One region of the Bradyrhizobium japonicum USDA 6 genome, then DNA from elsewhere that is predicted to be linked to it. Evidence: riboswitches for the same ligand, from Rfam matches in the RefSeq annotation. Region 1 holds a riboswitch; the other holds the start of a gene.
What was found. A riboswitch is a leader RNA that binds a small molecule or an ion and turns the genes downstream of it on or off. The one in region 1 is predicted to bind glycine.

Region 1 (15,305 bases):
ACCTCTCATCGCGCAACACATCCGTCGCCGCACCTTCGGCCTGCACCAATCCGCATTCTCCTGCACGCCCGCGGCCGCGCTTGCGACGGTTTACCTTGCGTCAAGCACGCCCGGCAATCGATGGCTGTCTTAAAAGGCTTGTTAGGAGCGGTCATCGTTGTTGGCGCCCGGAATACGGGGACGCTCTGCAATGCAATCGGACGAGGGACTCTACAGTGCGCCACGCTGGCGCCTGACACGCTGGCTCGCCGAGCCGGGGCCTGGGGTGCCCGACGACATCCGCGCCGCACTGATCGCCCAACTCCATGGATCGCTGCCGGTGTTTGCCGCCGGCGCCGTCAACACCATTGCCGTCGCGGCCGTGATCGCCGCCCGCAAGCCGACTGCACCGTTCATCCTCTGGCTGGTCATGGAGATCGTGATTTGCCTCGCGCGCCTCCTCGTGCTCGCCAGCGCGCACCGCAGAGCGCGTGAGCACCGCCCGACCCCGACCGACCTTCATCTCCTGCTCGCGGTCGCCTGGAGCGCCAGTGTCGGATTTGGCGCCATTGTCAGCCTTGCCAGCGGCGACTGGGTCGTCGCCATGCTGGCCTCGCTGTCGGCGGCGGCGATGGTCGGCGGCATCTGCTTCCGCAATTTCGGCGCGCCGCGCCTCGCCGGGACCATGATCCTGCTGAGCCTCGGTCCCATCATCCCCGGCGCCGCGCTCGCCGGCGAGCCGCTGTTCTACATCGTGTACCTCCAGGTACCGATGTATCTCGCCGCAATGACGGCCGCCGCCTTCCGCCTCAACCGGATGCTGGTCACCACCATGCGCGCCGAGCGCGAGAACAGCCATCGCGCCCATCACGATGCGCTCACCGGCCTGCTCAATCGCGCCGGCTTCGTCGAGGCGCTCGGCGCCAGACTGGGGGCCGATGCCGAGCGGCCGTTCGCGGTGATGTTCTTCGACCTCGACAATTTCAAGCCGATCAACGACACGTTCGGACACGCGGCAGGCGATGCCGTGCTGAAAGCTGTGGCCGGACGTGTTCGCCGGGCGCTGCCTGATGGCGCGGTGGTCGCCCGGATGGGCGGCGACGAATTCGTCGCGCTTGTCGATGGTCTCACCCCCGACATGGCGCTGGAGATGGGGCACCGGCTCATCAGCGAGGTTGCCATCTCCTATGAGCTGGGCGGCGAGGTGCGCGCCAGCGTTGGCGCCAGTGTCGGCATTGCGATGTCGCCGGATCACGGCGCCGAGGTCGAGGAATTGCTGGGGGTCGCCGACGCCGCGCTCTACGAGGCGAAGTCGGGCGGCAAATCGCGCTGCTGCCTGGCCTCGGTCGAGACCAACCTCGTAGCGCTGCGGCGCCTCCAGCAGAGCGGACCGAAGGGCCCGATCGCAAGCGCCGCTTGATGCGGAATTCGTTGGGTGGGTTAGCCCTGCAGATGCGCGAAGCGCGGTCCGCTCGGCGTAACCCACCCTACGAAGCTATGCCTGATCGAGGTCAGCGGCTCGCTCGCAACAAGCCAAGCTCGACGTCGGCGGCCTGCTTCTCGATGAAGGTCTTCGGGCAATCGGCTGCCGCCAGGTCGAACAGCTTCAACGCCTCTTCCTTGGCGCCGCTCTGCAGTGCGCGCTCGGCAACATAGAAATTCGCCTCGCAGACCTGCCCCTTCTTCTTCACCGGGTCGGCATCGTCCGCCGCGCTGCGCACTTGCTCCGGCGTCATCGTGCCAAGAAAGAGATTGATGATGGGCGCGGGCCATTTCGTCGCGTCCAGCTGCTTTGCAGCCTCGCTCAGCTGGTCACTGCGCCTTGCAACAATTTCGCGCCATAAGACCGGATAGGCATTCTTTGGATTGAGCTGGATCGCCTGATCGAGGTCGGTCAACGATTTGGCGAGCGAAGCCATCTGCCAATAGACCCTCGCGCGATGAAAGTAGACGCGCGCATCCCTCGCATCGAGTTGCGCGGCTTGATCGTAGTCCGCGATGGCACGGTCGAAGTCCCCCTTGGTTTTGTACGCGTTGCCGCGAGCCGATATTGCTTCCTTGTCCCTGGGGTTGAGGCGGATCGCCTCATCGTAGTCTGCGATCGCGCGGTCGAAGTCCCCTTTCGCGGCGTAGGCCCCTCCCCGAGCGCGGAGCGCAATGCCATCCCCTGAAGCGAGTGCAATCGACTGACCATCGGCCGACGACGCATAAGCGGGATCGTCGGCTTGACCTTGAAGCTGAGCCTTCCGATCGCCGGAGCCCCTTTGATCCTGATGTGCCAGCTGCATTGCCTGGGTGTAGTCGGCAACGGCACGGTCATGGTCGTCTTTTCGAGCATTGACGATGCCGCGGTAGAAGTAGACCGATGGGCCTCGTGGGTTGAGCTCGATGATCTGGTCATAGTCGGCGATAGCGCGGTCGAGTTCGCCCAGCTGAAAAAGGATTCGGCCCGGAAGTAGTAGAAATACTCGTTCTTTGGCTTGATCTGCATTGTTTGATCGAGTTCGGCCAATGCGCGCGCCCTGTCACCCTTGGCGAAGTAAACCCGGCCACGGCACAGCTGGCCCATGCCGGTTTGCGGGCCGATCTCGACCACTCGGTCGCAGTCGGCCATGGCACGATCCAGGTCACCATTGCTGATGTAGATGAGGCCTCGGTCGATATGCGCCTTGACATTGTCTGGATGGATCAGAAGAGCCTGATCATAGTCGGCGATGGCACGGACGAAGTCGCGTCTCGCCAGGTAGACTTGCGCGCGCCCTATATAGGCGTAGGTATTCTTGGGATCGAGCTCGATGACTTTGGTGTAGTCAGACAGCGCGGCTGCAGGCTCTCGCTTTCGGAGATGCGCAAAGGCCCTGTTGAGTCGGGCGGGCAGATTGTCTGGATAGCGCTCGATGATCCGGTCGTAATCGGCGATCTCAAGGTCGATCTCGCCTTTCTGGCGGTAGAACATGGCGCGACGGATGTGTGCCATAACCACGCCTTGCTGCATGACCGGCGCCGCCTCGATCAAGGTGGTACAGCCCGCGATCCGGTCATCGACACTGAAATTTCCGACCGCGTTGCACTTGGCGGACAAGGGCATTTCCGCGCGGGCGCTTGATATTTCGAGCACGGTCGCTAGCGCCAACGCACTCACGCCTGCTGCCGCGCCAACGAGCGCGCGGCCTGTCATTCCAAACATGCAGTCCCCAACTCAATTCCTGGGAACAGTCATAGCAACCGACGACGCCTCTACACAACCCTTGGCTGCGTTACTTCGCAGCTCGTAGGGTGGATTAGCCCGCGGCCTGCGCGCAGCGCATCCGTGTGCCTAATCCACCATGCTTCGGCGAATGCAGGACGAAGTTGGTGGATTACGCCTTCGGCTAATCCACCCTACGAGACCTACGCGCTCTGCTCGATCATCCCCTGCAGCCGCACCAGCTCCGCCTCCAGATCGCGCTCCACGTCCGCCGCGCGGATCTCCAGCACGCGATAGTCCCGCGCTTCCAGCCACGTCCGCCGCGACGCGCGGTCAGCAGCGATCGTCTCGCCCTCGCCCGGATTGACCAGCTCGATCGCTATCCGGTGCGGGAAAGAGACGAAGTCGGGAATATGCCGGCCGACCGGGGTCTGGCGCTTGAACCCTCCTGCGAAGCGGCGATCACGCGTGAGGGCCTGCCAGAGCAGGCGCTCGGCGTCGGTCGGGTTGCGGCGGAGCAGGCGGGCGAGCCCGCGCACGGTCGAGCCGCTGTCGGGCACGCCGCCGCCCTGGCCGTGCTCGGCCAGCAGCGCGCGCAGGCGGGTGGCCTGCTCGCCGTCCAGCACGCCGCCCTTGGCCGGGCCCTTGCGCCCTTCCGCGATCGCCATCACCACACCGTGCAGCGTGTGCATGTCCTGCTTGGTCGGCTCCATCCGGCTGAAAATGTTGCGCAGGTTGACCAGCATGGTGTCGCGCTTCTCGGCCGGGCGCAGGAATTCGACCCGGTCGAGCTCGCGGATGAGGTTGTCGAAGAAGGCCTGCATCTGGTGCTGCGAGGCGCGCTCGGAGCGCTCCGGCATGCTGTGCGGCAACTCGCCTGAGGTTGCTCGCTTGAACCATTCATAGCCGACCAGCAGCACGGCCTGGGCGAGGTTGAGCGAGGCAAAGCCCGGATTGACCGGGAAGGTGATGATGCGGTTGGAGAGCCCGACCTCCTCGTTGGTCAGCCCCCAGCGCTCGCGGCCGAACAGGATGCCGGCCTTGCCGCCTGTGGCGATGTGCCCCGAGATCTCGGTCGCGGCTGCCTCGGGCCCCACCACCGGCTTGGCCTGGTCATGTGGACGCGCAGTGGTGGCAAACAGCAGGTCGAGATCGGCGACCGCCTCACCGACCGTGTCGAACAATTCGACCTTTTCCAGAATATAGTCGGCACCGGCCGCGGCCCGCTGGGCGGCGATATTGGGCCAGCCGTCGCGGGGATTGACGATGCGCAATCGGCTGAGCGCAAAATTGCCCATGGCGCGCGCGGCCATGCCGATGTTTTCGCCAAGCTGCGGCTCGACCAGGATCACGATGGGACCGTCGAGGGAAAGGCCCGCCTTGCTCTTGTCAGTCCCCGACATCTCGTTTCGCTTTCACACTGGTTAGCAAGGCCTTGGGTTCTCGAGGCCTTGGGTTCTCAAGGCCTTGGCAAGGCGCTCTTCAGGAATTGATTCAAAGCCGGCCCAAGGGGCGGCTGCCCGTTCGCCTGTCGTTTGCCTGTCCTGACGAAATTCTCAAGGGAAATAACGGGTTGGATTCGACTTTTGAATCTCTTCTGAAGCCTGAGGCCCGCCCCTCGCGGCAGGGCCCCTCCCGCCCCCCATCTGGGCAAGCTGGATGGGCTAAAAGTGCATAATCCCTTGGCTTTCGCCCGCTGCTATCAGGTGCTAAGAGGCGGCGGATATTCCCGTGGCGCGCCAAAGCGCCGTTCCCAAGAGGCTTCCCCGATCATGGCAAAAATCAAGGTGTCCAACCCCGTCGTCGAACTCGATGGCGACGAGATGACCCGGATCATCTGGCAGTACATCAAGGACAAGCTGATCAACCCGTACCTCGATGTCGAGCTGCTATATTTTGACCTGGGCATGGAGTACCGCGACCACACCAACGATCAGGTGACCATCGACGCCGCCGAGGCGATCAAGAAAGTCGGCGTCGGCGTCAAGTGCGCCACCATCACCCCGGACGAAGCCCGGGTGAAGGAGTTCAACCTCAAGCAGATGTGGAAGTCGCCGAACGGCACCATCCGCAACATCCTCGGCGGCGTGATCTTCCGCGAGCCGATCATCTGCAAGAACGTGCCGCGCCTGGTTCCCGGCTGGACCAAGCCGATCATCATCGGCCGCCACGCCTATGGCGACCAGTATCGCGCCACCGACATCAAGTTCCCCGGCAAGGGCACGCTCACGATGAAGTTCGTCGGCGAGGACGGCACCGTCATCGAGAAGGAAGTGTTCAAGACCCCGGGCTCCGGTGTCGCGATGCAGATGTACAATCTCGACGACTCCATCATCGACTTCGCCCGCGCTTCGCTGAACTACGGCCTGCTGCGCAACTACCCGGTCTATCTCTCGACCAAGAACACGATCATGAAGGTCTATGACGGCCGCTTCAAGGACATCTTCCAGGACGTCTACGACCGCGAGTTCAAGAAGGAATTCGAGGCCAAGGGCCTGACCTACGAGCACCGCCTGATCGACGACATGGTGGCTTCGGCGCTGAAATGGTCCGGCGGCTATGTCTGGGCCTGTAAGAACTACGACGGCGACGTGCAGTCCGACACGGTCGCGCAGGGCTACGGCTCGCTCGGCCTGATGACCTCGGTGCTGCTCACCCCCGACGGCAAGACCGTGGAAGCCGAAGCCGCCCACGGTACGGTGACCCGCCACTACCGCGAGCACCAGAAGGGCAAGGAGACCTCGACCAACTCGATCGCGTCGATCTTCGCCTGGACCCGTGGCCTGGCCCACCGCGCCAAGCTCGACAACAATGCCGAGCTCGCCAAGTTCGCCACCACCCTCGAGAAGGTCTGCGTCGACACCGTCGAGGCCGGCTACATGACCAAGGACCTCGCGCTCCTGGTCGGTGCCGACCAGCGCTGGCTCTCGACCACCGGCTTCCTCGACAAGGTCTCGGAGAATCTCACGAAAGCGTTGGCGTAAGCCCGCGCATTATTTTCGTCTGATCGGGGTTAGACATCATTATGGGCCGCGCTTAGGCGCGGCCCATTCATTTTGACCCCGTTGCGGAGGCCACCCATGTCCATCGTCAAGTTCGCCGTCCCCTGCCTGCTGCTCGCGGCCGTGGCCGGACCCGCCGCAGCCGCGGAGCCGCTCCCCGACGCCATCGCCGCCCCCGGCGAGACCGTCGTGCTCAGCGTCCTCGCCGAGGGCGCTCAGGTCTATGAGTGCAAGGCGGGCACTGACGGCAAGCTCGCCTGGGCATTCCGCGAGCCGGTGGCGACGCTGCTGTCCGAGGGCAAGACCGTCGGCCGGCACTATGCCGGCCCGAACTGGGAGCTTGCCGACAGCAGCGCCGTCGTCGGCAAGGCCATCGGCAACGCGCCGGGCGCGACCGCCGCCGACATCCCCTGGCTGAAGCTGGAGGTCGCCTCCCGCCGCGGTAGCGGCGTGCTGACGCCTGTTACCACCGTCCAGCGCATCAACACCCACGGCGGGAAGGTCGACGGCGCATGCGACAAGGCCGGCGATTTCAAAAGCGCGCCGTACTCGGCCGACTACATTTTCCTGAAGAAGGGTTGACCGCTCAGCGGTCGGTGGCCTCGCGCTCTGCCTGCGCCAATTCTGCCGCCGCGAGGTCGCCGGTCTCCTCCAGCCGGGCTTTCGCGGTCTGGTGGACGTGGGCAGCGAGCGTCGGCATGCGCTCGATCAAAGCGTGAAAATCCTGGGCGTCGAGCACCAGCAGCCGCGTCTTGCACGTCGCCGTCACCGTGCCGCTGCGCTTGGTCTTATGCAGCAGCGCGATCTCGCCGAAGAAGGTGCCGTCGGCGAGCCGCACCTGCTGGCTCGGCAGCGCGATCTCGACCTCGCCCGCGGTGATGAAATACATCGACGAAGCGGCATCGCCACGGCGGACCAATATCTCGCCCTGCTCGATGGTGCGCGCCCTGAGCAGCCGCATGATGTCGGCGATCTCCGCGGCGGACAGGTGCGAGAACAGCGGCACCCGCGCCAGCATGCCCCAGGTGACGACGAAATCGCGCCGCCTCACCTCTTCGGCAAAGGCGCTCGAGATGATCGCGACCGGCAGCGCGATCATGGCAAAGCCTGAGATGATCGCGAACACCGAGACGAACTTGCCGAGCGGCGTCACCGGCACGACGTCGCCATAACCGACGGTGCCGAGCGTCACGATCGCCCACCACATCGCATCCGGAATCGTGCCGAGCTTGTTAGGCTGCACATCACGCTCGATGGCGTAGAGCAGCGAGGCGAAGGTCAGTACCACACCGATCAGGATGACGATGCAGCCGATCAGCGCACGCCGCTCGGCATGGATGGCCGCGAGCAGCGAGCGCATCGCCGGCGAATAACGGATCAGCTTGAAGAACGGCAGCACGCCCAGCCCGGCCAGCGTCGCGTGCCGGCCTGTGGCCAGCACGATCGCGGCCGGCAGGAACGCCATGAGGTCGATGATGCCGAGCGCGGAAAAGGCATAAGAGAGCCGGTCAGACAGCGCGGAGCCGTTGCGCTGGGTGTGCCCCGCCACGGTCCACAGCCGCGCCAGATATTCGAGCGCGAACACGATGACGGCGAGGACGGCGACCGCGCTGAACAGCGTGCCGAACCGCGCGTCGAGCTCCGGTACCGAGGCGAGGATCATCGCGACCACGTCGAGCACGATGACGCCGATGATCACCTGGATGAAGCGCGACCCGATCGAGTAGGCGAGCGGATCGTGCTCCAACAATTCGTACAGGCGATCCCTTAGGTTGGGATCGGCCGGGCCACGTCCTCGCGGAACGAGGCGCATGGCCGTTTACGCGCCTGCCATCGCTTTTTCGATCGCCGCGAGCGCCTCGGGCGCCTTGGCGCCATCGGGGCCGCCGGCCTGCGCCATGTCGGGCCGGCCGCCGCCGCCCTTGCCGCCGAGCGCCTCGGAAGCGACGCGCACGAGATTCACGGCATTGAAGCGCGCGGTGAGATCGGCGGTGACGCCGACCACGATTCCGGCCTTGCCGTCCTCGGTGACGCCGACGATGGCGACCACGCCGGAGCCGATCTGCTTCTTGCCGTCGTCCGCAAGGCTCTTGAGATCCTTCATCTCGATGCCTTCGACCGCGCGCGCCATCAGCTTGACGTCGCCGACCTCGCGCACGCCTGCGGCTGCGCCGTTCCCGACGGACGTACCGCCGCCCATCGCGAGCTTCTTGCGGGCGTCGGAGAGCTCGCGCTCGAGCTTCTTGCGCTCCTCCATCAGGGCTGTGATGCGCGCCGGCACGTCGTCGACCGAGGTGCGCAGCTCGTTGGCCGCGGTCTTCGCCAGCGCCATGGTCTCGTTGGCGTGCCGGCGTGCGTAATTGCCGGTCAGCGCCTCGATGCGGCGCACGCCGGAGGCGACCGCGCTCTCGCCCGTCAGCGTGATCAGGCCGATGTCGCCGGTGCGCTTCACATGGGTGCCGCCGCAGAGCTCGACCGACCAGCCGAGCGCGTTGGCGCCGCGTTCCCGCGCGGTCCGGCCCATCGAGACGACACGGACCTCGTCGCCGTATTTCTCGCCGAACAGGGCGCGCGCCCCGGCCTCGCGGGCCTCGTCGACGCCCATGACGCGCGTGGTGACCTCGTCGTTCTCCAGCACCACGTCGTTGGCGATGTCCTCGACGCGGGCGAGCTCTTCCGCCGTGATCGGCTTCGGATGCACGAAGTCGAAGCGCAGACGATCGGGCGCGACCATCGAGCCGCGCTGGGCGATGTGATCACCGAGCACCTGACGCAGCGCCTCGTGGATGAGATGCGTCGCCGAATGATGCGCGCGGATCGAGGAGCGTCTGCCGTGATCGACCTCGAGCTGGAGCGCGGTGCCGAGCTTCAGCTCGCCGCTCTCCACGATGCCGACGTGAACGAAGAGATCGCCGAGCTTCTTCTGCGTATCGGTGACGCGGAACTTGACGCCGCCCTCGCCGCTGAGCAAGCCGGTGTCGCCGACCTGGCCGCCGGACTCAGCGTAGAACGGCGTCTGGTTGAGCACGATCGCGCCGGTCTCGCCGGGCTTGAGGCTGGAGGCTTCCTGGCCGTCCTTCACCAGCGCGGAGACCACGCCTTCGGCGCTCTCGGTCTCATAGCCCAGGAATTCGGTGGCTCCGAGCTTCTCGCGCAGCGGGAACCAGATCGCTTCGGAGGCCGCCTCGCCCGAACCCTTCCAGGACTCGCGTGCCTTGGCCTTCTGCCGCTCCATCGCGTCGGTAAACGAAGCTTGGTCGACGCTGATGCCGCGCGACTTCAGCGCGTCCTGGGTCAGATCCAGCGGGAAGCCGTAGGTGTCGTACAGCGTGAAGGCGACGTCGCCGTCGAACATGTCGCCCTTCTTCAACGACGCGCTCTTCTCGTCGAGGATCGCAAGGCCGCGGGTCAGCGTCTTGCGGAAGCGGGTTTCTTCCAGCCGCAGCGTTTCCTCGATCAGGTTTTCCGCGCGCATCAGCTCGGGATAGGCCTGGCCCATCTCGCGGACCAGCGCCCAGACCAGGCGATGCATCAGCGGCTCCTTGGCCCCTAACAGCTGCGCATGGCGCATCGCGCGGCGCATGATCCGGCGCAGCACGTAGCCACGGCCCTCGTTCGACGGCAGCACGCCGTCGGAGACGAGGAAGGCCGAGGAGCGCAGATGGTCGGCGATGACGCGGAACGAGGCCACCGTCTGTTCGTTCGGCCCGCTGCCAAGCGCGGACGACGTCGCATCGATCAGGTGGCGGAACAGGTCGGTCTCGAACACGCTGTCGACGCCCTGCATGACGCTGGCCATGCGCTCCAGCCCCATGCCGGTGTCGATCGAGGGACGCGGCAGATCCACGCGCTCCTCCTTCGTCACCTGCTCGTATTGCATGAAGACGAGGTTCCAGAATTCGAGGAAGCGGTCGCCGTCCTCTTCCGGCGAGCCCGGAGGTCCGCCCCAGATATGGTCGCCCCGGTCGATGAAGATCTCCGAGCACGGCCCGCACGGCCCGGTGTCGCCCATCGCCCAGAAATTGTCCGAGGTCGGGATGCGGATGATGCGGTCGTCGGAGAAGCCCGCGATCTTCTTCCATAGGCCGGCCGCCTCGTCGTCGGTGTGGTAGACGGTGACGAGCAGCTTGTCTTTCTTGAGCCCGAACTCCCGCGTGATCAGGGTCCAGGCCAGCTCGATCGCGCGCTCCTTGAAATAGTCGCCGAACGAGAAATTGCCGAGCATCTCGAAGAAGGTGAGATGGCGCGCGGTGTAGCCGACATTGTCGAGGTCATTGTGCTTGCCGCCGGCGCGCACGCATTTCTGCGACGTGGTGGCGCGCTGATAGGGCCGCTTCTCGACGCCGGTGAAGACGTTCTTGAACTGCACCATGCCGGCATTGGTGAACATCAACGTGGGATCGTTGCGCGGCACCAATGGCGAGGACGACACGATCTCGTGGCCGTTCTCGGCAAAGAAGTTCAGAAAGGTCGACCTGATCTCGTTGACGCCGCTCATGTTCATCCAATCGGGTGTGCTTGGACCCGCTGATTTGCCATCCAAACCGGGCATTTGGGCTGATATCTGCGGGTCAAAGCGCTTTTAGACAAGGCCAGCTGCGCTGTCCAGAAACTGTGCAAGGAGATCAGTGAGTTGCCGCAGGCGCGCAATCCCGTTTGCAATCCCGTTGAAAGCCGTCAGGTGCGCGTTGACAGGCTTGGCCGGCCTGTGGTCTGTACCCATCTGTATCGTACGGCCACGTCGGGAGAGACCGGCTTTGGTGCCGGCGCCGAAGGAGCAACCGCCCCGGAAACTCTCAGGCAAAAGGACCGCGTGGCTTTGACGACATCTGGAAAGAGGCGCCGACGGGCATAACACCCGGACAGCGTCCGCCGACGGGATAATACTCTCAGGCACAGCGACAGATGGGGCTTCGACTGGTTGCTACCGGGGAATCGTCCCCGGGGAACCGCCGAGGGCCCCGTAATGCTTGCGCGCGACGACCAAGATTCCCTCAAACGTACGCCCCTTCACGGGCTTCACGTCTCCCTCGGCGGCAAGATGGTGCCGTTCGCGGGCTATGACATGCCCGTGCAGTACCCTGCGGGCGTCCTAAAAGAGCACCTCCATACCCGTTCCTCCGCCGGCCTGTTCGACGTCTCCCATATGGGCCAGCTCGCGCTTCGGCCGAAGTCGGGCAAGGTCGAGGACGCCGCCCGCGCGCTGGAACGGCTGGTGCCGCAGGATATCGTGGCGATTGCCCCGGGCCGGCAGCGCTACGCCCAGTTCACCAATCCGGACGGCGGCATTCTCGACGATCTGATGGTCGCCAATTTCGGCGATCACCTGTTCCTGGTCGTCAACGCGGCCTGCAAGGACGCGGACGAGGCGCATCTGCGCGCGCATCTCTCGGACGACTGCATCATCGATTCGCTTCAAGACCGCGCCCTGATCGCGCTGCAGGGCCCGAAGGCGGAAGCCGCACTGGCGCAATTGTGTGCAGAGGCGCCCGCCATGAAGTTCATGGATGCCGGTCCGCACAAGGTCGCCGGCCTCGACTGCTTCGTCTCGCGCTCCGGCTACACCGGCGAGGACGGGTTCGAGATTTCGGTCCCCGCCACGCACGCCGAGCACCTCGCCAGGACGCTGCTTGAAAACCCCGACGTGATGCCGATCGGCCTTGGCGCCCGCGACAGTTTGCGGCTGGAAGGCGGGCTCTGCCTCTACGGACACGACATCGACACCACGACCACGCCGGTCGAGGCGGCGCTGGAATGGTCGGTGCAGAAGAGCCGCCGCAGCGGCGGCGCCCGCGCCGGCGGCTTTCCCGGCGCCGAGACGATTCTTGCCTATTTCGACAACGGCGCCTCCCGCCGCCGCGTCGGGCTGCGCACGGAAGGCCGCGCGCCGGTGCGCGAGGGCGCGCTGCTGTTTGCGGATGCCGCGGGCGGCGAGCCGATCGGAAAGGTCACCTCGGGCGGTTTCGGCCCGAGCCTGAACGCGCCGGTCGCGATGGGCTATGTGCCCACGGCATCGAGCGCGCTCGATACAAAGCTCTTCGCCGAGGTGCGCGGCCAGCGGCTGCCGCTGACGGTCGCCGCCATGCCCTTCGTGAAAAACACCTACAAACGCTGAGGACTGAGAAAATGACCACGACGCTGTACACCTCCGACCATGAATGGCTCGCCATCGACGGCGATGTCGCCACCGTCGGGATCACCGACTACGCGCAGTCGCAGCTCGGCGACGTCGTATTCGTCGAGTTGCCGAAGGTCGGCCGCAGCCTGAAGAAGGCGGAAGCCGCCGCCGTCGTGGAATCGGTGAAGGCCGCCTCCGACGTCTACGCGCCTGTCACGGGCGAGGTGCTCGAGACCAACGACGCGCTCGCCGCCGAACCCGCGCTGGTGAACTCGGACGCGCAAGGCAAGGCGTGGTTCTTCAAGGTCAGGATGGCCGACAAGAGCGAGCTCGGCGGCCTCATGGATGAAGCCGCTTACAAGGCCCACACGGCTTAAGGACGATGGAGCAAGCGATGACCGCGCACCGCAAATCCAGCGGCGAGACCGCCGCCACCTTCGTTCGCCGCCACATCGGCCCGTCGGCGCGCGACGTCACCGCAATGCTGGAGGCCGTCGGTGCCAAGAGCGTCGACGCCCTGATGGCGGAGACGCTGCCGGCCTCGATCCGGCAGACCGCTCCGCTCGATCTCGGCAAGCCCTTGAGCGAGACCGAGGCGATCGCGCACATGGCCGAGCTCGCGCGAGAGAACCAGGTCTTCACCTCGCTGATCGGCCAGGGCTATTCCGGCACGATCCTGCCCGCGGTGATCCAGCGCAACATCCTGGAGAGCCCGGCCTGGTACACCGCTTACACGCCCTACCAGCCCGAGATCAGCCAGGGCCGGCTGGAGGCGCTGCTCAACTTCCAGACCATGATCTGCGATCTCACCGGGCTCGACGTCGCCAACGCCTCGCTGCTGGATGAAGCGACCGCTGCGGCCGAAGCGATGGCGCTCGCGGAGCGGCACTCGCGGGTGGAAGCCAAGGCCTTCTTCGTCGACAAGGACGTGCATCCTCAGACGTTAGCCGTGATGCGCACTCGCGCCGAGCCGCTGGGCTGGACCCTGATCGTCGGCGACCCCCTCGCCGATCTCGACAAGGCCGACGTGCTTGGCGCGCTGCTGCAATATCCGGGCAGTTCCGGCGCCGTGCGCGACCTCAGGCCTGCGATCGCGGCCTTGAAGGCCAAGGGCGCGCTCGCGATCGTTGCCGCAGATCTGCTGGCGCTGACGCTGCTCGCCTCGCCCGGCGAGTTAGGGGCCGACATCGCGATCGGCTCGGCGCAGCGCTTTGGCGTGCCGATGGGCTATGGCGGGCCGCACGCCGCTTACATGGCGGTGCGCGATGCGCTGAAGCGCTCGCTGCCCGGCCGCATCGTCGGCCTCTCCGTGGACTCGCGCGGGATGCCCGCCTATCGCCTCGCGCTGCAGACCCGCGAGCAGCACATCCGCCGCGAGAAGGCGACCTCCAACATCTGCACCGCGCAGGTGCTGCTCGCCGTGATCGCCTCGATGTATGCCGTCTATCACGGCCCCGAGGGGCTTGCGCAGATCGCGCGCAACGTGCATCGCCGCGCCGCCGTGCTCGCTAGCGGCTTGCGCAAGCTCGGCTTTGCGCCGCAGTCGGATAACTTCTTCGACACGCTCAGCGTGGACGCCGGTGCCCAGCGCGCCGAGATCGTCGGGCGCGCGGCCGCCGAGAAGATCAACCTCGGCGTTGGCGAAACCGCGCTGCGCATCGCGCTCGACGAGACCACGACGCCGACAACTGTCGAAGCGGTCTGGCGCGCGTTCGGCGGCACGCTAGTCTATGCCGAGATCGACGCTTCGACGCGCGAGGCGCTGCCGGAGGCGCTGAAGCGCACCACCGCCTTCCTCACCCATCCCGTCTTCCACGCGCATCGCTCGGAGACCGAGATGCTGCGCTACATGCGCAAGCTCTCGGACCGCGACCTCGCGCTCGACCGCGCCATGATCCCGCTCGGCTCGTGCACGATGAAGCTGAACGCGACCACCGAGATGATGCCGCTGACCTGGCCGGAATTCGGCTCGCTGCATCCGTTCGTGCCGCGCGAGCAGGCACGCGGCTATCACGCGCTGTTCGCGCGGCTGGAAAAGTGGCTGTGCGACATCACCGGCTACGACGCGATCTCGCTACAGCCGAACTCGGGCGCGCAAGGCGAATATGCCGGGCTGCTCGCGATCCGCGGCTATCATGCCGCGCGCGGAGAGACGCACCGGAAAATCTGCCTGATCCCCTCTTCCGCCCACGGCACCAACCCGGCTTCGGCCGCGATGGTCGGCATGGATGTGGTCGTGGTGGCCTGCGAGAAGAACGGCGACGTCGACGTCAATGATCTTCGCGCCAAGGCGGAGAAGCATTCGAACGATCTCGCCGCGGTCATGATCACCTATCCCTCGACGCATGGCGTGTTCGAGGAGCACATTCGCGAGATCTGCGACATCGTGCACGGCCATGGCGGCCAGGTGTATCTCGACGGCGCCAACCTCAATGCGCAGGTCGGCCTGAGCAGGCCCGGCGATTACGGCGCCGATGTCAGCCATCTCAACCTGCACAAGACCTTCTGCATCCCGCATGGCGGCGGCGGCCCCGGCATGGGCCCGATCGGTGTCAAGGCGCATCTTGCGCCTTTCCTGCCAAGTCATCCTGAAAATCGTCACCCGGCGACGCAAGCCGAAGCTCCGGTCGGTCCCGTCTCGGCCGCGCCGTTCGGTTCGGCGTCGATCCTGACCATCTCCTACATCTACATCCTGATGATGGGCGGCGAAGGCCTGAAGCGCGCCACCGAGATCGCGATCCTCAACGCCAACTACATCGCGGCAAGGCTCGATGCGCATTTCCCGGTGCTCTACAAGAACCACAACGGCCGCGTCGCGCATGAGTGCATCATTGATCCCCGACCGCTGAAGACGACGTCCGGTGTGACGGTGGACGACATCGCCAAGCGGCTGATCGACTACGGCTTCCACGCCCCGACCATGAGCTTCCCGGTGCCGGGCACGCTGATGATCGAGCCGACTGAATCGGAATCCAAGGCCGAGCTGGACCGCTTCTGCGACGCGATGATCGCGATCCGG
Region 2 (15,305 bases), 160 kb from region 1:
CGCTCTCGGTGACGACGACGCCGGAGATCAGCAGCGCAAAGCCGGTGCCGATCACGGTAATGACGGGCACGGCCGCGTTGCGCAGCGCATGGCGCATCATCACGGCGACCTCGTTGATGCCCTTGGCGCGGGCGGTGCGGACGTAGTCCTCGCCGAGCACGTCGAGCATCGCCGCGCGCGTCATGCGCGCGATCAGCGCGATGTAGATGAAGGAGAGCGCGCAGGTCGGCAGGATGATGCGCTCGAAGAACGGTCCAAAGCCGTTGAAGATGCTGCGGAAGCCCTGCACCGGCACCCAGCGCAGGTCGATCGCGAAGACCTCGATCAGGAGATAGCCGACCACGAACACGGGCACGGAGAAGCCGAGCACGGAGAGGCCCATCACGAAACGGTCGATCCAGGTGCCGTGCTTCCATGCCGCGATGACGCCCAGGGGCACGGCGACGATCACGGCGAGAATGATCGTCGAGAGCGCGATCGAGATCGACGGCTCGACGCGCTGGCTGATCATCTTCATGACCGGCAGGTTGGAGATCAGCGACGTCCCGAGATCGCCGTGCAGCAGCTTGTTCACCCAGGTGATGAATTGCACGATCAGCGGCTCGTTGAGGCCGAGCGAGTCGCGGATGCGTTCAAGCCGTTCCGGTGTAGCGTTATCGCCGGCGAGAATTGCGGCGGGATCGCCCGGCGTCAGCCGCAGCAGCAGGAAGACGAACAGCGCGACGACGCCCATCACGGGCACCGCGGCCAGAACGCGGCGAATGAGATAACCTAGCATGCACCTATCTCCGGCTGCGGAACTTGTGGGGCCGGGAGGCCCCCGTGGAATCGGTTCTGTCTATCATGCACGCCTGTCACTCGGGCTGGAAAGCCGGCCGGAGAAGCCGACGTTTCGGGGCAAATTGTGTGCCAAGGGCAGGGCGGTCGCAAGAGGCCGCCGAGCCTCCGATATCGACCACTCAGGATGCATGGCGGAACTCGCGCTCAACCCTGAGTGACGGTGCGGTCGGCGGTGCGTTGAGCCCGCGCCAGCCGTCGATGGTTCCGGCAATCATCTGCGCGGTCGCGGCCGACAAGGTCCAGCCGAGATGGCCGTGGCCGGTGTTGAAGAACACGCCCGGCATCCGTCCTGCGCGCACCACGGGCATCATGTTCGGCATCATCGGCCGCAGCCCGGCCCAGGGCACGACCTTGGACGTTTCGACGCCGGGGAAGTTGTTGCGCACCCAGTCGACCAGCGGCTGCACGCGGTCCGCGCGGATGTCGCGGTTGAAGTCGTTGAATTCGGCGGTGCCTGCGACGCGGAAGCGATCGGCGCCGAGCCGGCTGGTGACGATCTTGGCCGCTTCGTCGAGCAAACTCACGGTCGGCGTCGCATTGCGGCTTGTGGCAGTGTCGAGTTGCACGGTGATCGAGTAGCCCTTCACCGGATAGACGTTGACGCGCTCGTCGAGGAGGGCGGCGAAGTGACGGCTGGCCACGCCGGCGCAGATCACGACGCCATCCGCCTTCAGCATGCCGCGCGCGGATGCGACAGTGTCACTGGCCGAAAGATCAGCCCAGCCGATGACGAAGCCGCCACCTGCCTGGGCAATGGAATCGATGTTGGCTTCGTGGATAAAGGTCGCGCCGCGCCGCTTGCAGGATTCCGCAAGTCCGCGCGTGAACTTGTGGATATCGCCGGTCGCATCCGAAGGCGTGTAGAAGCCGCCAAAATAGTCCTTACGCAGCGTCGGCTCGATGGCGCGGATCTCCTCCGGCGTCACCGGGCGGCGATCGAGCCCGCCTTCCTTCAATAGCGCATTGACCTGCAGGCCGGATTCAAAACCCTTCCTGTCGTGATAGATGTGGAGAATGCCGCGGCGTTCGAGATCGAAGTCGATCCCTTCGCGCTCCGCGATCTCGAACAGATGCTTGCGGGCTTCGATCGCGAGCCGCGTGGTCTGAACCGTGTTGGCGCGGTAGTTGCCGAGATTGGCGACGAACTCGCTCATCCACGAATATTTGTGCCAGTTCGGCCGCGGGTTCATCAGCAGCGGCGCATCGCGCCGGAACATCCAGCGCAGGCCTTTCAGGATCGTTGCGGTGCTGTTCCACACCTCGGCATTGCTGGCGGAGAGCTGTCCGCCATTGGCGAAGGACGTCTCCATTGCGGCGTAGCGGTGCTTGTCGAGCACCGTCACCTTGTATCCGCGTTCGAGCAAGGCATAGGCGGTCGTTACGCCGGTGATGCCGGCGCCGATGATGGCGATATGGGTCATGGCAGGTGTGGGGCTCCCGTGAGTTAGGATAGGCTAACCGCCGGCCAAAGGCCGTTGGCGGCGCCCCATCTGTCACGGTTACCTGAGAGCTTGATCCGTTGCGGGCCTCGACGAGGTCAGCTCCGGACTATCCCCTTCGGTGGACGTCACGACGTTGAGATCGTGTCGTCTCTCTCCAGATCGTCCTGACGATACGGTCCTTTTGCCTGAGAGTTTCCGGGGCGGTTGCTCCGTCGGCGCCGCAACGAAAGCCTGAACTCTCGTCGCGATCTCTCCCGCATCGTCGCGTGGACAATCGAGCAGTACGATGCGCCTCATTTTTAGACAAGGCTAAATTTCAACCGCGACTGCCAATGCATTGTGCAGTGCGAAGTTGGTTCAATTTACTCCAGCGTCGCGAGCAAACCGGCCATCAGGCGGCCGCGCTCGACCAGGCTGTCGACCTCGATGAACTCCTCCAGCGTGTGGCCATTGCCGCCGCGCACGCCGAGGCCGTCGAGTGTCGGGATACCCATCGCACCGGTGAAATTGCCGTCGGAGCCGCCGCCGGAGCTCGCATGCGGCAGCTCAGTGCCGAGCGATTTGGCGATGCCGCGCGCCTTTTCATACAGCGCCATGGTACCGGCATCGGGCTCCCATACGGGGCGCGTGACGCCGCGCGTCACCTTGAACGTGACATCATTGGTCGTGCCCGACAGCGCCAGCATCCGCTCGACGCCGCGATCGAGATCGGCCTGGCGCTTGGCCATGGACAGCGCCTCGCCGGTGGCAGTCGTGGCAACGCAATTGACCCATTGTCCGCCATGCACGACGCCAACCGAGAAAGTGCAGTCCTCCGTCGTCATCGCGTCGATGGCGAGGATCTGCCGCGCCATCTCGCGGATCGCCGAGCGTCCGGCCGACAATGTCGCGCCGGCATGGCTCGGTCGGCCCGTCGCTTCCAGATTGAAGCGCGCGATGGCGTAACGTCCGGTGGTCACACCGTTGTCGGCGCGGCCCGGTTCGGGCACCAGCACATATTTGTTCCGCGCGGCTTCCGCCTCGATGATGTCCCGCGTCGAGGGCGTGCCGACTTCCTCGTCGGGCGTAAACAGCACGGTGATCGGCAGCGGCGTGGTGAAGGAGGCGCGCGCCAGCTGCCGGATCGCTTCCAGCGAGAGATAATTGCCGCCCTTCATGTCGTAGATGCCGGGGCCGTAGCACTTGTTGCCCTCGTGCCGCCATTTCAGCTTCTCGATGGTGCCGACCGGGTGGACGGTATCCATGTGGCCGGCGATCAGGATGCCCGGCTCGCCCTGTTTCGGATGCGGGAAGCGCGCGCGGATCACTCCGCCGAAGCCCTGTCGGCCGCCGATGCGTTCGATCGTCGCACCCATGATCGCCATATCCCGCGCTGCGATATCGAGCATGCGGTCGACGGCGCCCGCGTCCCAGGTCGGGCTCTCGCATTCCACCCAGGTGCGCAGGCCCTGGAGCATCGCCTCGGAATCGAAGGGAAGATTGGCTGGATTCATCTTAATGTCTCTCAGGCTTGAAAGATGGAACGCGCATTGCATTGGCGTGGACAGGACTGGCGGAAAGCGTTGTAGAGCCAAACCGATCTTTGTGGAGCCCGTGAGCGCGCCGCTTGGGGCTGCAGCGAAACCGGATTGACGCGCTCAGCACTGTCTGCAAGTCTCGAAAGACAAAGGCATCGCATGAGGTTAGTTCGCCTAAAGAACGAACCGAATGCTCAACCAATAACCTGCCTTTGAACAGTTTCACGTCAGGAGAAACTTTTATGTTGAGCTTGATGCGCCGGGGCGTCGCGCGTTCGCCTCCACACTTGCGCTATCGGTCGTTGCGCTTTCGACGGCGATGGCCTCGCCGGTACTTGCCGCCGCCAGCAAGACCATCACCGCGGTGATGCATTCGGATCTGCGCATCATCGATCCGATTTTCACCACCGCCTACATCACGCGTGACCATGGCTACATGGTCTACGACACCCTGATCGCGACGGACTCGAACTTCAAGATCCAGCCGCAGATGGCGGACTGGAAGATCTCCGACGACAAGCTCACCTACACCTTCACGCTGCGCGACGGCCTGAAGTGGCACGACGGTACGCCGGTGACGGCGGAAGACTGCGCCGCTTCGCTGAAGCGCTGGGCCGCGGTCGACGGCATGGGCCAGCAGATGATGCAGTTTACTGCGAGCATCGAGGCGACCGACCCCAAGACGATCACGCTGAAGCTGAAGGAGCCCTACGGCCTCGTGCTCGAATCCATCGGCAAGCCGTCCTCGCGCGTCGCCTTCATGATGCCCAAGCGTCTTGCCGAAACGCCGCCGGACAAGCAGATCCCCGAGCAGATCGGCTCCGGCCCGTTCAAGTTCGTGCAGGGCGAATTCCAGCCCGGCGTGAAGGCGGTCTACGTCAAGAACACTGACTACGTTCCGCGCAAGGAGGCGTCGAGCTGGACTGCCGGAGGCAAGTTGGTCAAGGTCGATCGCGTCGAATGGATCACCATGCCGGATGCGCAGACCGCGGTGAACGCGCTGCAATCGGGCGACATCGACTTCATGGAAGTGCCGCCGTGGGATCTGCTGCCCGTGCTTGAAGGCAATGCCGACCTCAAGGTCGAGACGCTGAACAAGTTCGGCTACCAGACCCTTGGGCGCATGAACTTCCTCTATCCGCCCTTCGACAATCCGAAGATCCGCCGTGCCGCACTTCTGGCGATGAACCAGAAGGACGTGCTCGACGCGCTCGTCGGCAATCCCAAATACTACAAGATCTGCGGTGCGTTCTTCATCTGCGATACGCCGTTCGCGACCGACGTCGGCTCGGAATCGCTGGTCAAGGGCAACGGCATGGTGGAAGCCAAGAAGGCGCTCGCCGAGTCCGGCTATGACGGTACGCCCGTCGTGGTCATGGTGCCCGGCGACGTCGTGACGCTGAAGGCGCAGCCGACGGTCGCGGTGCAGTTGCTCCGCGAGGCCGGCTTCAAGGTCGATGCGCAGGCGACCGACTGGCAGACGGTGGTCAGCCGGCGCGCCAGCCAGAAGCCTCCGAAGGAGGGCGGCTGGAACATGTTCTTCACCAACTGGGTCAGCGCCGATGTGTCCAACCCGATCGCCAATCTGTCGATCGGCGGCCAGGGCAAGAAGGGCTGGTTCGGCTGGGCGGAAAACGCCAAGATCGAGAAGCTCAAGGACGACTTCGTCCGCGCCGCCTCGCTCGACGATCAGAAGAAGATCGCGGCCGAGATCCAGAAGGAAGCCTATGACCAGGTGATCTACGTGCCGCTCGGCCAGTATCTGGCGCCGAGCGCATGGCGGAAGTCGCTCACCGGCGTGCTCGATGGCCCGGCGACACCGTTGTTCTGGAATATCGACAAGACCGAGTAAGGCGAGGGCGCCCCAGCGCGCCTTCCCCGATCGTTACGCGGCGTCGCTGTCATCAGCGGCGCCGTTTTCGTTTGTCAGCCTCGCGTCAGCTTTTAACTCTTCTAGTGTCCAATCATTGCTATTTGTTTCTGACTTGAAATAGATGTGCGCAGCTCGCACATCACTTTCCTTCCCGTATTGTTTCCGTGCCGATTGATTTTGCACTCCAGGCGATGGCCGAACGGTCCGATCGCGCGCCGGCCCGATGGCGCCGGCCGTTCCTGCGTTGGCTCGACGGCGTCGAGACGGGCTGGGCCGTTCCGCTCCTCATTGTGTGCTTCGTCGCGCTCTGGACGGTCTATCTGGCCGTCGCCTATGCCGGCAGCGGCCTGCACCCTGATACCCTAGAGGCCTGGACGCTCGGGCGCCGTTTCGCGTGGGGCTATCACAAGCATCCGCCGCTGGTGGGCTGGGTTACGGCGGTGTGGACCGCCGTCTTCCCGCTCAGCGACTGGTCGCTGCAATTGATGGCGATGGCCAATGCCGGGCTCGCCCTGTTTTTCGTCGACCGGATCGCACGGCAGTTCGTGACCGAGCACAAACGCATCCTGGTGCTGCTGCTCCTGATGCTGACGCCGGCCTATCAATTCCACGCCCAGCGCTTCAACGCCAATGCGGTGCTGCTCGCGCTCTGGCCGCTCGCGACCTGGTGTTTTCTGCGCGCGTTCGAGACCCGCAGCGCGGCCTGGGCGGTCGCGGTAGGATGCACGACGGCGCTGGCGATGGTCGGCAAATATTATTCGGTATTCCTCGTGGCGAGCTTTGCATTTGCCGCGCTGGCTCATCCCGCGCGCCGCGCCTATTTCACGTCCGCTTCGCCGTGGATATCGGTTGTGGTCGGGTTCGCGGTGTTGTCGCCGCATATCTACTGGCTCGCGACGACCGGCGCGTCGGCCTTCACCTACGCGATGGCGCACGCCAACGGCAACTTCGCGAGTTCACTTGGTGAAGTGCAGAACTTCCTGCTCGGACTGGCGGCGGCCGTCAGCGCATCAGCCGTCATCTGGGTGTTCATCGCGGGCACGCGGCTGAAGCAATTCCCGGCCGATTTCGCCGCGATGAGCTCTGGTCTGCGGCTCCTTTTCTACGTAGCGATCGGCACGATCGTGCTGCCGGTCCTGACGTCGCTGGCGATGGGCACCGATCTACCGTCGCTATGGGCGTTGCAGGGGCTGTTCCTGTTCGTCGTGCTGATCGTTTGCGGCACGCGCTACCCGATCGAAAGATTCTACACCGTCAATGTCACGATCATCACCGCAATCGTTGGGCTCGCCGCTGTCTTCGTCGCGGCCCCGATTCACGCCGTCTATCGCAACAATCACGGCTACGAAGAGGGCCGGAATTTCTACGCGCAGGTAGCTAACGAGATTACTCGCGAATGGCACGAACTGACCGGGGAGCCGCTCGGCGCCGTCAGTGGCGACGATTCGCTGGCCTTTGCGACCGCGTTCTACAGTCCGGACCATCCGTTTTACGCGCGGCCGTTCGAATTTCAGTACACGTGGGGCATGCCGCGAAAGACGACATTGGATCGCGGTTGGGCCGCGCTCTGTTTCAGCGGCCAGGACTATTGCGGCAGGTGGATGGAGTTCGTATCTGCGCGCGCCGAGCATTTCGTCAGGCGCCAGTTCACCGTGCAGGCAACGCTATGGGGCAAGCCCGGCCTGACACGAGACGTGGTCGTGCTGATCGTGCCGCCGCGAACGAGTAGCGCGACGCCCGAGAGCGCCGCGCAGGACTTCAGCGCCAGCAGGCGCCCGACGGACTAGGCTTCGCGCTCAGCAGTGGCTGTCGCGGATCCGCTCAAGGCCTTCGCTCGCGAAGGGGGAGTGAACGCAGTTCGCTCGGCGGCCGACGTCGAGTGTTCCGTTTCCGCCCGATCCGGGGTGGTGTTGTCTTCGCGATGTTCCGGTTCCATGAGGCGGCCTTTCGAATTGCTGCAGTACAACATCGATGCGGCCGGGAAGTTCCTCATGCGATGGGACGATGATGCGGCTTGAACAGCCGTCCCTTTTCCACCACCAGCACGATCGCAAGCGCCGCCAGTGTCGACAGGAAGAAGCCGACCGAGAACGGCAGCAGCGTGCCGTCGAAGCTCTGCCCGATCGCCATGCCGACGACGATGCCGATCAGCGTCGTGATCGAGCCGTAGAGCGAGGAGGCGGTGCCGGCGATGTGGCCCTGCGGCTCCATGGCCAGTGCGGTGAAGTTCGCGACCATCATGCCGAACGAGAACATCATCAGGGCGGACAGCACCATGAACAGGGAGAGCGGCAGCATGCCGAGGCTTTCCGTCAGCAGCATCACGCCCGCAACCGCGGTGTAGAGCGTCAGCGCGCCGTGCGAGATCACGCGCATGCCGAGCCGCCCGACCAGCTTCGCATTGAGGAAGCCGGCGATCGCGGTGCCGGCTGCGATCGCGGCGAAGGCGATCGGGAAATAGTGGCCGAGATGATAGATGCCGGTGAAGACCTGCTGCGCCGAGAAGACATAGGCAAAGAGCGCCCCTATCACGCTGCCGGCGGCCGTCGCATAGCCGATGGTCTGGCGGTTGGTCACGGTCTGCCGGAACGCCGAGAGCACGTCTGTGGGCGCCAGCGACCTGCGCTCGGACTCGGGGAGGGTTTCAGGCAGCCGCAGCACGCTCCATGCGAGCGCGAGCAGTCCGTAGAGCATCAGTACGACGAAGATGCCGCGCCATTGCGTGACCAGCAGCACCGCCTGCCCGAACGAGGGCGCGATCACCGGCACCGCGATGAACACCATCATGGCGAGCGACATCACGCTCGCCATCCGGCGGCCGACATAACAGTCGCGCACGATCGAGGTCGCGATCACGCGCGTTGCCGACGTGCCGAGCCCTTGCAGCGCGCGCGCCAGCAGCAGCGTCTCGAACGAGGGCGCGGCGACCGCCAGCACGCTCGCCACCGCATAGACCGCCATGCCGCCGAGCAGCACCGGACGGCGCCCGAAGCGGTCCGACAACGGGCCCATGACGAACTGGCCGGCGCCGAAGCCGATCAGGAAGGTCGAGAGCACCAGCTGAAGATGGTTGGCATTGGGAATGGCGAAGGCTGCCCCGATGTTGGGCAGCGCCGGCAGCATCATGTCCATCGCAAGCGGATTCAGCGCCATGATGGACGCGATCACGATGACGAATTCTGGAAAACCCATGGGCCGGTGTCCCGAGGACACCCAATCGTCGGCATTGACGTCGGACAAAGCTCACCTCTGAAAATCAGAGGCTTTTCTATCGGTTATGTTGCGTCGCACAACCCATGTTTCGGGATGGCTGACAGGCGGGTGCTCAAGAACTGGTGATGTCGCCGGGCTCGGGAAGGGCTGCATCGTCCATCATCGTGCGCTACCGGCCTGCTCGACCAGGCCGAGCGCCAAGCGTCCCGCGGTGTCGACATAGTCGAGATCGCGATGGATCAGCATCACGGTCGTGGCGCCGTCGAGCAGGATCACGAGCTGGCGCGCGACCGCCGCTGCACCGGCAACGCCATGCTCGCGCAATTCGGTTTCGAGCCACGCTTCAAAACGCTTCTTGTGCGCCGCGCCGGCCTTGACTGCGGGATGTGCCGGCGTGTTTGCGAGCTCGGCGATGGTGCGCAGGAATCCGCAGCCGCGCCATCGCGGCGTATCCATGGAGCGTCCGAGCCTTGTGAAGAGACCGCGGACCTTGTCGGCCACCGTGCCCTCGGTCTCGGCGAACCAGCGCATATAGAGCTCCAGCGTCGGCTGGTCCCTGGCCGCGATGGTCTCGGCGACGAGCTCGTCCTTGCTGGTGAAGTGATAATAGAGCGTCTTCTTGGTGACGCCGGCCTTCTCGGCGACTGCGTCCATGCTCACCGCCCTGATGCCTTCGCCATAGAACAGGCGCGTCGCCGCGATGACGATCTGCTCGCGTGTGGTGTCGCCTTTGCCTGACATCGCCAATGTATACTGCCTAGTGAGTATACACGACAAGACCGCTGTGGCTGACTTCCGCACCTGTTCGACCTCGAATTCGACCTGGAAGGAGCCTGCACTTGTCTGATCTCGTACTCTCCGAAACGCGAGGCGCTGTCGCGCTGCTGACGTTCAATCGTCCGAACAAGCTCAATGCGCTGAGCTACGCCCTCGTCGACCGCCTGATGGCGATCCTCGATCGTATCGAGGACGATGCCGATATCCGCGCCGTGATCCTAACCGGGGCAGGCGACCGCGCCTTCTCGGCCGGCGCCGACATCGCCGAGTTCTCGGAGAGCGTGAGATGCGGGCCGGATGCGGCGGTAAAGGCCTTCGTACGGCGCGGGCAGGCGATGACGGCGCGCATGGAGGCGTTTCCGAAGCCGATCATCGCCGCCGTGAACGGCATCGCCTTCGGCGGCGGCTGCGAGATCACGGAAGCGGTGCATCTCGCCGTCGCGAGTGAGCGGGCGAGCTTTGCCAAGCCCGAGATCGCGATCGGAATCACGCCGACTTTCGGCGGCACGCAGCGCCTGCCACGGCTCGCAGGCCGGAAGCGGGCGCTCGAATATCTCCTGACAGGAGATTCCTTTTCACCACAGCGGGCTCATGAAATCGGTTTGGTCAACCAGGTCGTGCCGCACGGGCAGCTCCTGGACGCAGCCTTCGCGCTGGCAGGCCGCATCACGCGGCATTCGCACCTGGCGGTCGCCCGGGTCATCACCGCGGCCACGCGGGGCCTCAACGTCTCGATCTCGGAAGGCCTCGCCTTCGAGAGCGAGCAGTTCGCACGCATGGCGGCGACACGGGACACGCGCGAAGCACTCGATACCTGGCTTGCCGCCCGCTCGTCGCGGTAGGTGGTGCGGCGGATCTGGCGGTCGTGGCGACAGGGAACCGGTTCCCCGCCGTCCAGGCGGACGGCTGGCAACCAGGGATTCACCATAAGCACGAGCGCAACGCACAGGGGAGATGAATCCGCAACCCATCCTGTCCATGGTGGCACGGCCTGGCGCCGCGTTGGCGCCGGGAGAAACCCGGCCAAACAAGGTATCCGATTGTGTCCGACGTCACCGGTGCAGCACGATGGTTGGAACCCTCGGCCGACATGGCTTCGCGGCGGAACTTCTGGCTCGCCTGCCTGATCGCACTGACCGCACTGCTGGTGCTCGGCAATCTCGCCAACGACGCCGTGCTCGATATGAAATATGGCTGGGACACCCGCGTCAATTGCGCGGCGGTCGATGCGTATGCCGGCGGGCTCGATCCCTATTTCGTCAAGAACCTGAAGGGCACCAAGCTCTCTTATCCCTATCTGCCGGTGACGCTGGATGTCTTCCGCCCCTTGTGCGCGGGTGGACTTCTGGTCGATCATTACAAGGGCATCTTTCCTGTCCTCGCCGTGCTTTGCGGGCTCCTCTTGCCCGGTCTTGGCCGAACGCGCCCGAGCGCGCGCGATGTTGCGCTGAGGGTGCTCTGCGCGATCGGCGCGTTCGTCGGTTTCGAATGGGTGCAGGCGTCCGGCAACTTCGCGATCCTGAGCGGCGTGCTGACCGCGATTGCGCTGAGGTTTCTGCTCTCTCTGTCCGCGTCCGATGCGCCTGAGGACAGCAACTTTCCGCTGCGGCTCGCCGGCGCCGCGCTGCTCGGCCTCGTGACGTCGTTCAAGCTGGTGTTCTTTCCCGTGCTGGCCGCGCTCTATTTCCTGCCGCTGCCGCGCGGCCGCAAGCTCGCGCTGATCGCGGTCGCGGCGTTCAGCTTCGCATTGCCGATCCTGATATCGCGGCTGATGTACCCCGAGCTGTTTGCAAGCTGGCAACTGGCGATGGGCGGAAAGATCCCCGACCAGCATCTCGTCGATCTCTTCGAGATCAATCCGTCGCTGCTGCTGGCGGCACGCGACCTCATGGACTTTGCCGGCTTCGGTGGCCGCAAGGCGGCGACGTTCGCGACCTATGCATTCGCAGCACTCGCGCTCGTGCTGGTGCCGTTCGCCGTGTCCATCCTGCGCGTGGTCAAGAGCCGGCCGGCGCCGGAAGGCGGATCACTTCTTGCGCAACTGGATCGCTGGCTGATGGATCATCCGCGCGTCGCCATGCGCATCACGGTGTTCGCGATGTTTGCGCTCTATCTCAGCTCGCCGCGCCTCAAGGAATATGCCTTCTTCGAGCTCGCGCTTTATGCCGCGATCCTCGTCGTCGATCTTCCGGCCCTGTCACTTGCCGCGTTCCTCGCCGTCGGTCTGGCCTTTCCGGCACTGATCTCGATTCTGGGGACGGCATTCGAGGGCAGCTTCATCCTCCTCATCATTGCGCTGACAAGTTTCTGGATCCTGCTGCTCGACTTTCGCGCCGAGCCGAAGCGGCTGGAGACGAAAGATAGCCGGTCGACGTGAAGCGCCGTCGGCACGCTCGTTACGTGCCCGCTACAGGCAACGAAGTCCTAGCTTTCGGGAGAACCGACAGCGGGCGTTTCACGATGGATGACAAGGCGATTGCAAGGCCCGCGGCAGCTATTCCGGCAAAGACGTCCACGAAGTAATGGCCTCCGAGCAAGGGCGTTACAACCATCGTCGAGGTGCACAACATGAGTGCCCCCGGGCGCATCCACCATACGCCCCACCACGCCCACAATGCGAGGACTGCCGCGGCAGCATGGAAGCTGGGAAATGTGACAATGCCGCCAATATGGGAAAGGTTGAGAATGTGCAGATCGCCGTTCCTGATCGCCGGCAACCGCTCGAGCTGAATCAGATAGCCGGTGGCGGAGTAGGTCGAGAACTCCGGCGACAGATCATGCTGGAGATACGTGCCGATCGCCGGGATCAGCGCGGATATGAAGGCCACGATGAGAAGCGTGAGCAGCGTTGCCAACGTATAGCGCTGTAGCCGCGCATAGTTCTTCGTCAGCCCAAGGACGATCGGAACTCCGAACGGAGGCAGCGCGATTGCCGCATACGCTGTGTAGGCATAGGGGAGAATTTCGGGACGCGCGGTCATGAACCTGTAGTAGGAAGCCCAGTCCAGCCCGAGTATCCTGTCCCAACGATCCAGCGCAGCATCCTGGAGCGCCAGGTTCGCCGACGCCGCCACGTATGTGAGGAGAGCCCCGACAATTGAAAGACAACCCAGTTGCGCGATGGAGACGAGAACATAGCCCAATCGCAGGCCGTAGGGCCGCGACATGAGGAGGTGTCCGAGCGCGATGAAGGTGCCGCAGGATAGCAGGCCGATCCACGCCTCCCTGTCGAGCCCCCAGGAGAAGCCAGCTATCGGAAGCGATATGCCAACGAACAGCGCCAGCGCAGCCAGCGCGATCCAGTTGCGCACGTAAAGTTCGTAGGCCTCAGTCTGACAGTCGGGCGCGACGAGCATTTCATTCCCAAGGGTGGACGCGGCGGAGAGTCGCGCAACCTAAGGAGGAATTAGAACAACTCAACACTCCTTGAATGAATCTAGTTAAAGATGTCTGACTGGAAGAGCTCGCCTAAGCCGCGCAAGAGCGAAGAACGGTGGTTGGCGGCGACGACGGTGGCTCCGCAGTGTCGTCAATGCATGCGGCTACGAACTTGTCGATCGACGGTTACGGTTGCGCGCCTCGCGGTCAACTCCGATGGTGCGGGCAGCCGGGGTCGAACCGGCACAGCGCTTGCGCGCCGAGGGATTTTAAGTCCCTTGCGTCTACCAATTCCGCCATGCCCGCTTGATCCAACGAGATCAACTAGTTAAGTCCACCTCCGGCCGTCTGGAATTGGCGCGTGTCGCGGGCCGGATGGGCGGTTCTTCCTTAAGCGAGCCGGCTGCGCAAGGCAAAGCCTCAATCCGGACATCTGTTGTTGCTTTAGGCATTCTCAATCCACGGGGACTATTCATCCGGCATGGCTGCTTCGTTTTCCTCTCGGCTGCGCGACTCGGGCGCATTTCTGGCGCTGCTCGCCGCGGGCGCCGCGCTGTCCGGCTGCGCTGGCATGACCGAGACGGTCGCGCCGGCCTTTGCCGATCCCGGCAAGTACGAATTGTACGACTGCAAGCAACTCGAGGCTGAGCGTAAGGCGCTCGCCACCCGCACCGCCGATTTGCAGAGGCTGATGGACAAGGCGCAGACCGGGGCGGGAGGCGCGGTCGTGTCCGAGCTCGCCTATCGCAACGACTACATCGCGGTGCGCGGGCAGTCGCAACTTGTCGAAGAGGCCTGGCGCCGCAACAAGTGCCGGGAAACGCCGCCCGGTGCGGCGCCGGCGGCCTCTGCTCCGCAGCGGCCGGACATCAAGCCCGCCCCGCGATCCGGCAGCGCCGTTCGCTGAGCCGGCACGACTGCGCCCCCATCAGGGCCGCCAGCCGTAGATCCAGTCCTGCCGCGCCAGCATGCGCTCCGGGCCGAGCGCGCGGATCGCAACATCGCGCGCGATCGCGAGCGGCCCACCGAGATGATAGATCCGGCCCTGCTGCCGCGCCGTCCGCTGCACCCGCCGCACCCGCGCCTGTCGCGCGCGGCCATATTGCTTCAGCGCCGCCGTAACGTCGGCCGTGCTCTCGGCAGCCTCGAGGCTCAGATGCCGAGCGAGCACGGCGGCGTCCTCGATCGCCATGCCGGCCCCCTGGGCCGCGAACGGCAGCATCGCATGTACGGCGTCACCGAGCAGGCCGACCGGTCCTTGGCTCCACGGGCAGCCGTCGGGCACGCCGAACAGCGCCCATTTGCGCCAATTGTCGACGGCCGTGAGCATCATCCTGGCCTGCGATGGCCAGCGCGGCGCCGCGAAGGCGTCCATCACCTCGAACGGGTCGCCCGGCGTGCTCCAGCCGGGCCTGTTCCAGGTCCCCGGCAGCACCGCGACCACGTTGATCTGGCGGCCGCCGGCGATCGGATAAGCGACGAGATGGGCGTTCGGCCCCATCCAGAGCTGCACCCTCCGCGCGGTAAAATCCTTCGGCAGTTGCGTGGCATCGAGCGTGCCGCGCCAGGCGATCAGGCCGGAGAAGCGCGGCTGCACCTCGGGAAACAGATGCTGGCGTACCGTCGACCAGATGCCGTCGGCGCCGATCAGCGCGCTGGCCAGATCGCTGCGGCGTATCGTGCCGCTGCGATGGACGACCGTCAGCCCCTTGGCGTGGGGCGCCACGTCCTCGAAGGTCGCACCTAACTTCAGGTCGATATCGGGATGGTCGGAGACGGCGCCGGCCAGCGCGGATTGCAGGTCGGCGCGGTGCACCACCCAATAGGGTGCGCCGGCCCGCGCGGAAGCGGCTTCGCCGAGCGGCATGCGCAGCAGTTCGCCGCCGGCCCGCGCGCTCATGACGCAGAGCGCATCAGGCGTGACGGCGCTTCGCTTGAGCCGCTCGGTGAGGCCGAGCTCGACCAGCACGCGGCTGGCATTGGGGGAGAGTTGCAGGCCGGCGCCGACTTCCTCGAGCCGTTCGGCCTTTTCCAGCACGACGATGCGGAAGCCGCGGGCGGCGAGCGCAAGCGCGGCCGTCAGTCCACCTATGCCGGCACCGGCGATGACAATCGTTCGGGAGAGCGCCACCCCTGACCGATGGGGACGGTCAGGCCACCTTGTCCTTCAGCACGCATTCCGGCGGACGGGCTTCGCCCGGCTTCAGGTCGGCGGCGAAACGGTACAGCGTCGAGCAATAGGGGCAGATGATCTCGTTGTCGTTG

Region 2: another riboswitch for glycine. It lies ahead of BJ6T_RS19930 (D-amino acid dehydrogenase); the one in region 1 lies ahead of gcvT (glycine cleavage system aminomethyltransferase GcvT).

Annotation. Positions count from the first base shown of each region.
Region 1 is NC_017249.1:4,105,374-4,120,678, reverse strand. Features, by position in the region: gene BJ6T_RS19165 (GGDEF domain-containing protein) at 191-1,399, shown strand; gene BJ6T_RS48450 (tetratricopeptide repeat protein) at 1,491-2,411, opposite strand; partial or broken gene BJ6T_RS48445 (tetratricopeptide repeat protein) at 2,600-2,935, opposite strand; gene BJ6T_RS19150 (TrmJ/YjtD family RNA methyltransferase) at 3,370-4,569, opposite strand; gene BJ6T_RS19145 (NADP-dependent isocitrate dehydrogenase) at 4,939-6,150, shown strand; gene BJ6T_RS19140 (DUF3455 domain-containing protein) at 6,247-6,750, shown strand; gene BJ6T_RS19135 (cyclic nucleotide-gated ion channel) at 6,755-7,981, opposite strand; gene alaS (alanine--tRNA ligase) at 7,988-10,666, opposite strand; glycine riboswitch at 10,901-10,989, shown strand; gene gcvT (glycine cleavage system aminomethyltransferase GcvT) at 11,135-12,283, shown strand; gene gcvH (glycine cleavage system protein GcvH) at 12,295-12,663, shown strand; gene gcvP (aminomethyl-transferring glycine dehydrogenase) at 12,681-15,305, shown strand, end outside.
Region 2 is NC_017249.1:4,265,136-4,280,440, forward strand. Features, by position in the region: gene BJ6T_RS19925 (ABC transporter permease) at 1-778, opposite strand, end outside; gene BJ6T_RS19930 (D-amino acid dehydrogenase) at 960-2,261, opposite strand; glycine riboswitch at 2,329-2,442, opposite strand; glycine riboswitch at 2,446-2,549, opposite strand; gene BJ6T_RS19935 (M20/M25/M40 family metallo-hydrolase) at 2,645-3,775, opposite strand; gene BJ6T_RS19940 (ABC transporter substrate-binding protein) at 4,119-5,651, shown strand; gene BJ6T_RS19945 (glycosyltransferase family 39 protein) at 5,864-7,459, shown strand; gene BJ6T_RS19950 (multidrug effflux MFS transporter) at 7,662-8,864, opposite strand; gene BJ6T_RS19955 (TetR/AcrR family transcriptional regulator) at 9,045-9,626, opposite strand; gene BJ6T_RS19960 (crotonase/enoyl-CoA hydratase family protein) at 9,725-10,504, shown strand; gene BJ6T_RS19965 (hypothetical protein) at 10,753-12,039, shown strand; gene BJ6T_RS19970 (phosphatase PAP2 family protein) at 12,059-13,018, opposite strand; tRNA gene BJ6T_RS19975 (tRNA-Leu) at 13,258-13,346, opposite strand; gene BJ6T_RS19980 (hypothetical protein) at 13,522-13,947, shown strand; gene BJ6T_RS19985 (FAD-dependent monooxygenase) at 13,969-15,171, opposite strand; gene BJ6T_RS19990 (zinc-finger domain-containing protein) at 15,191-15,305, opposite strand, start outside.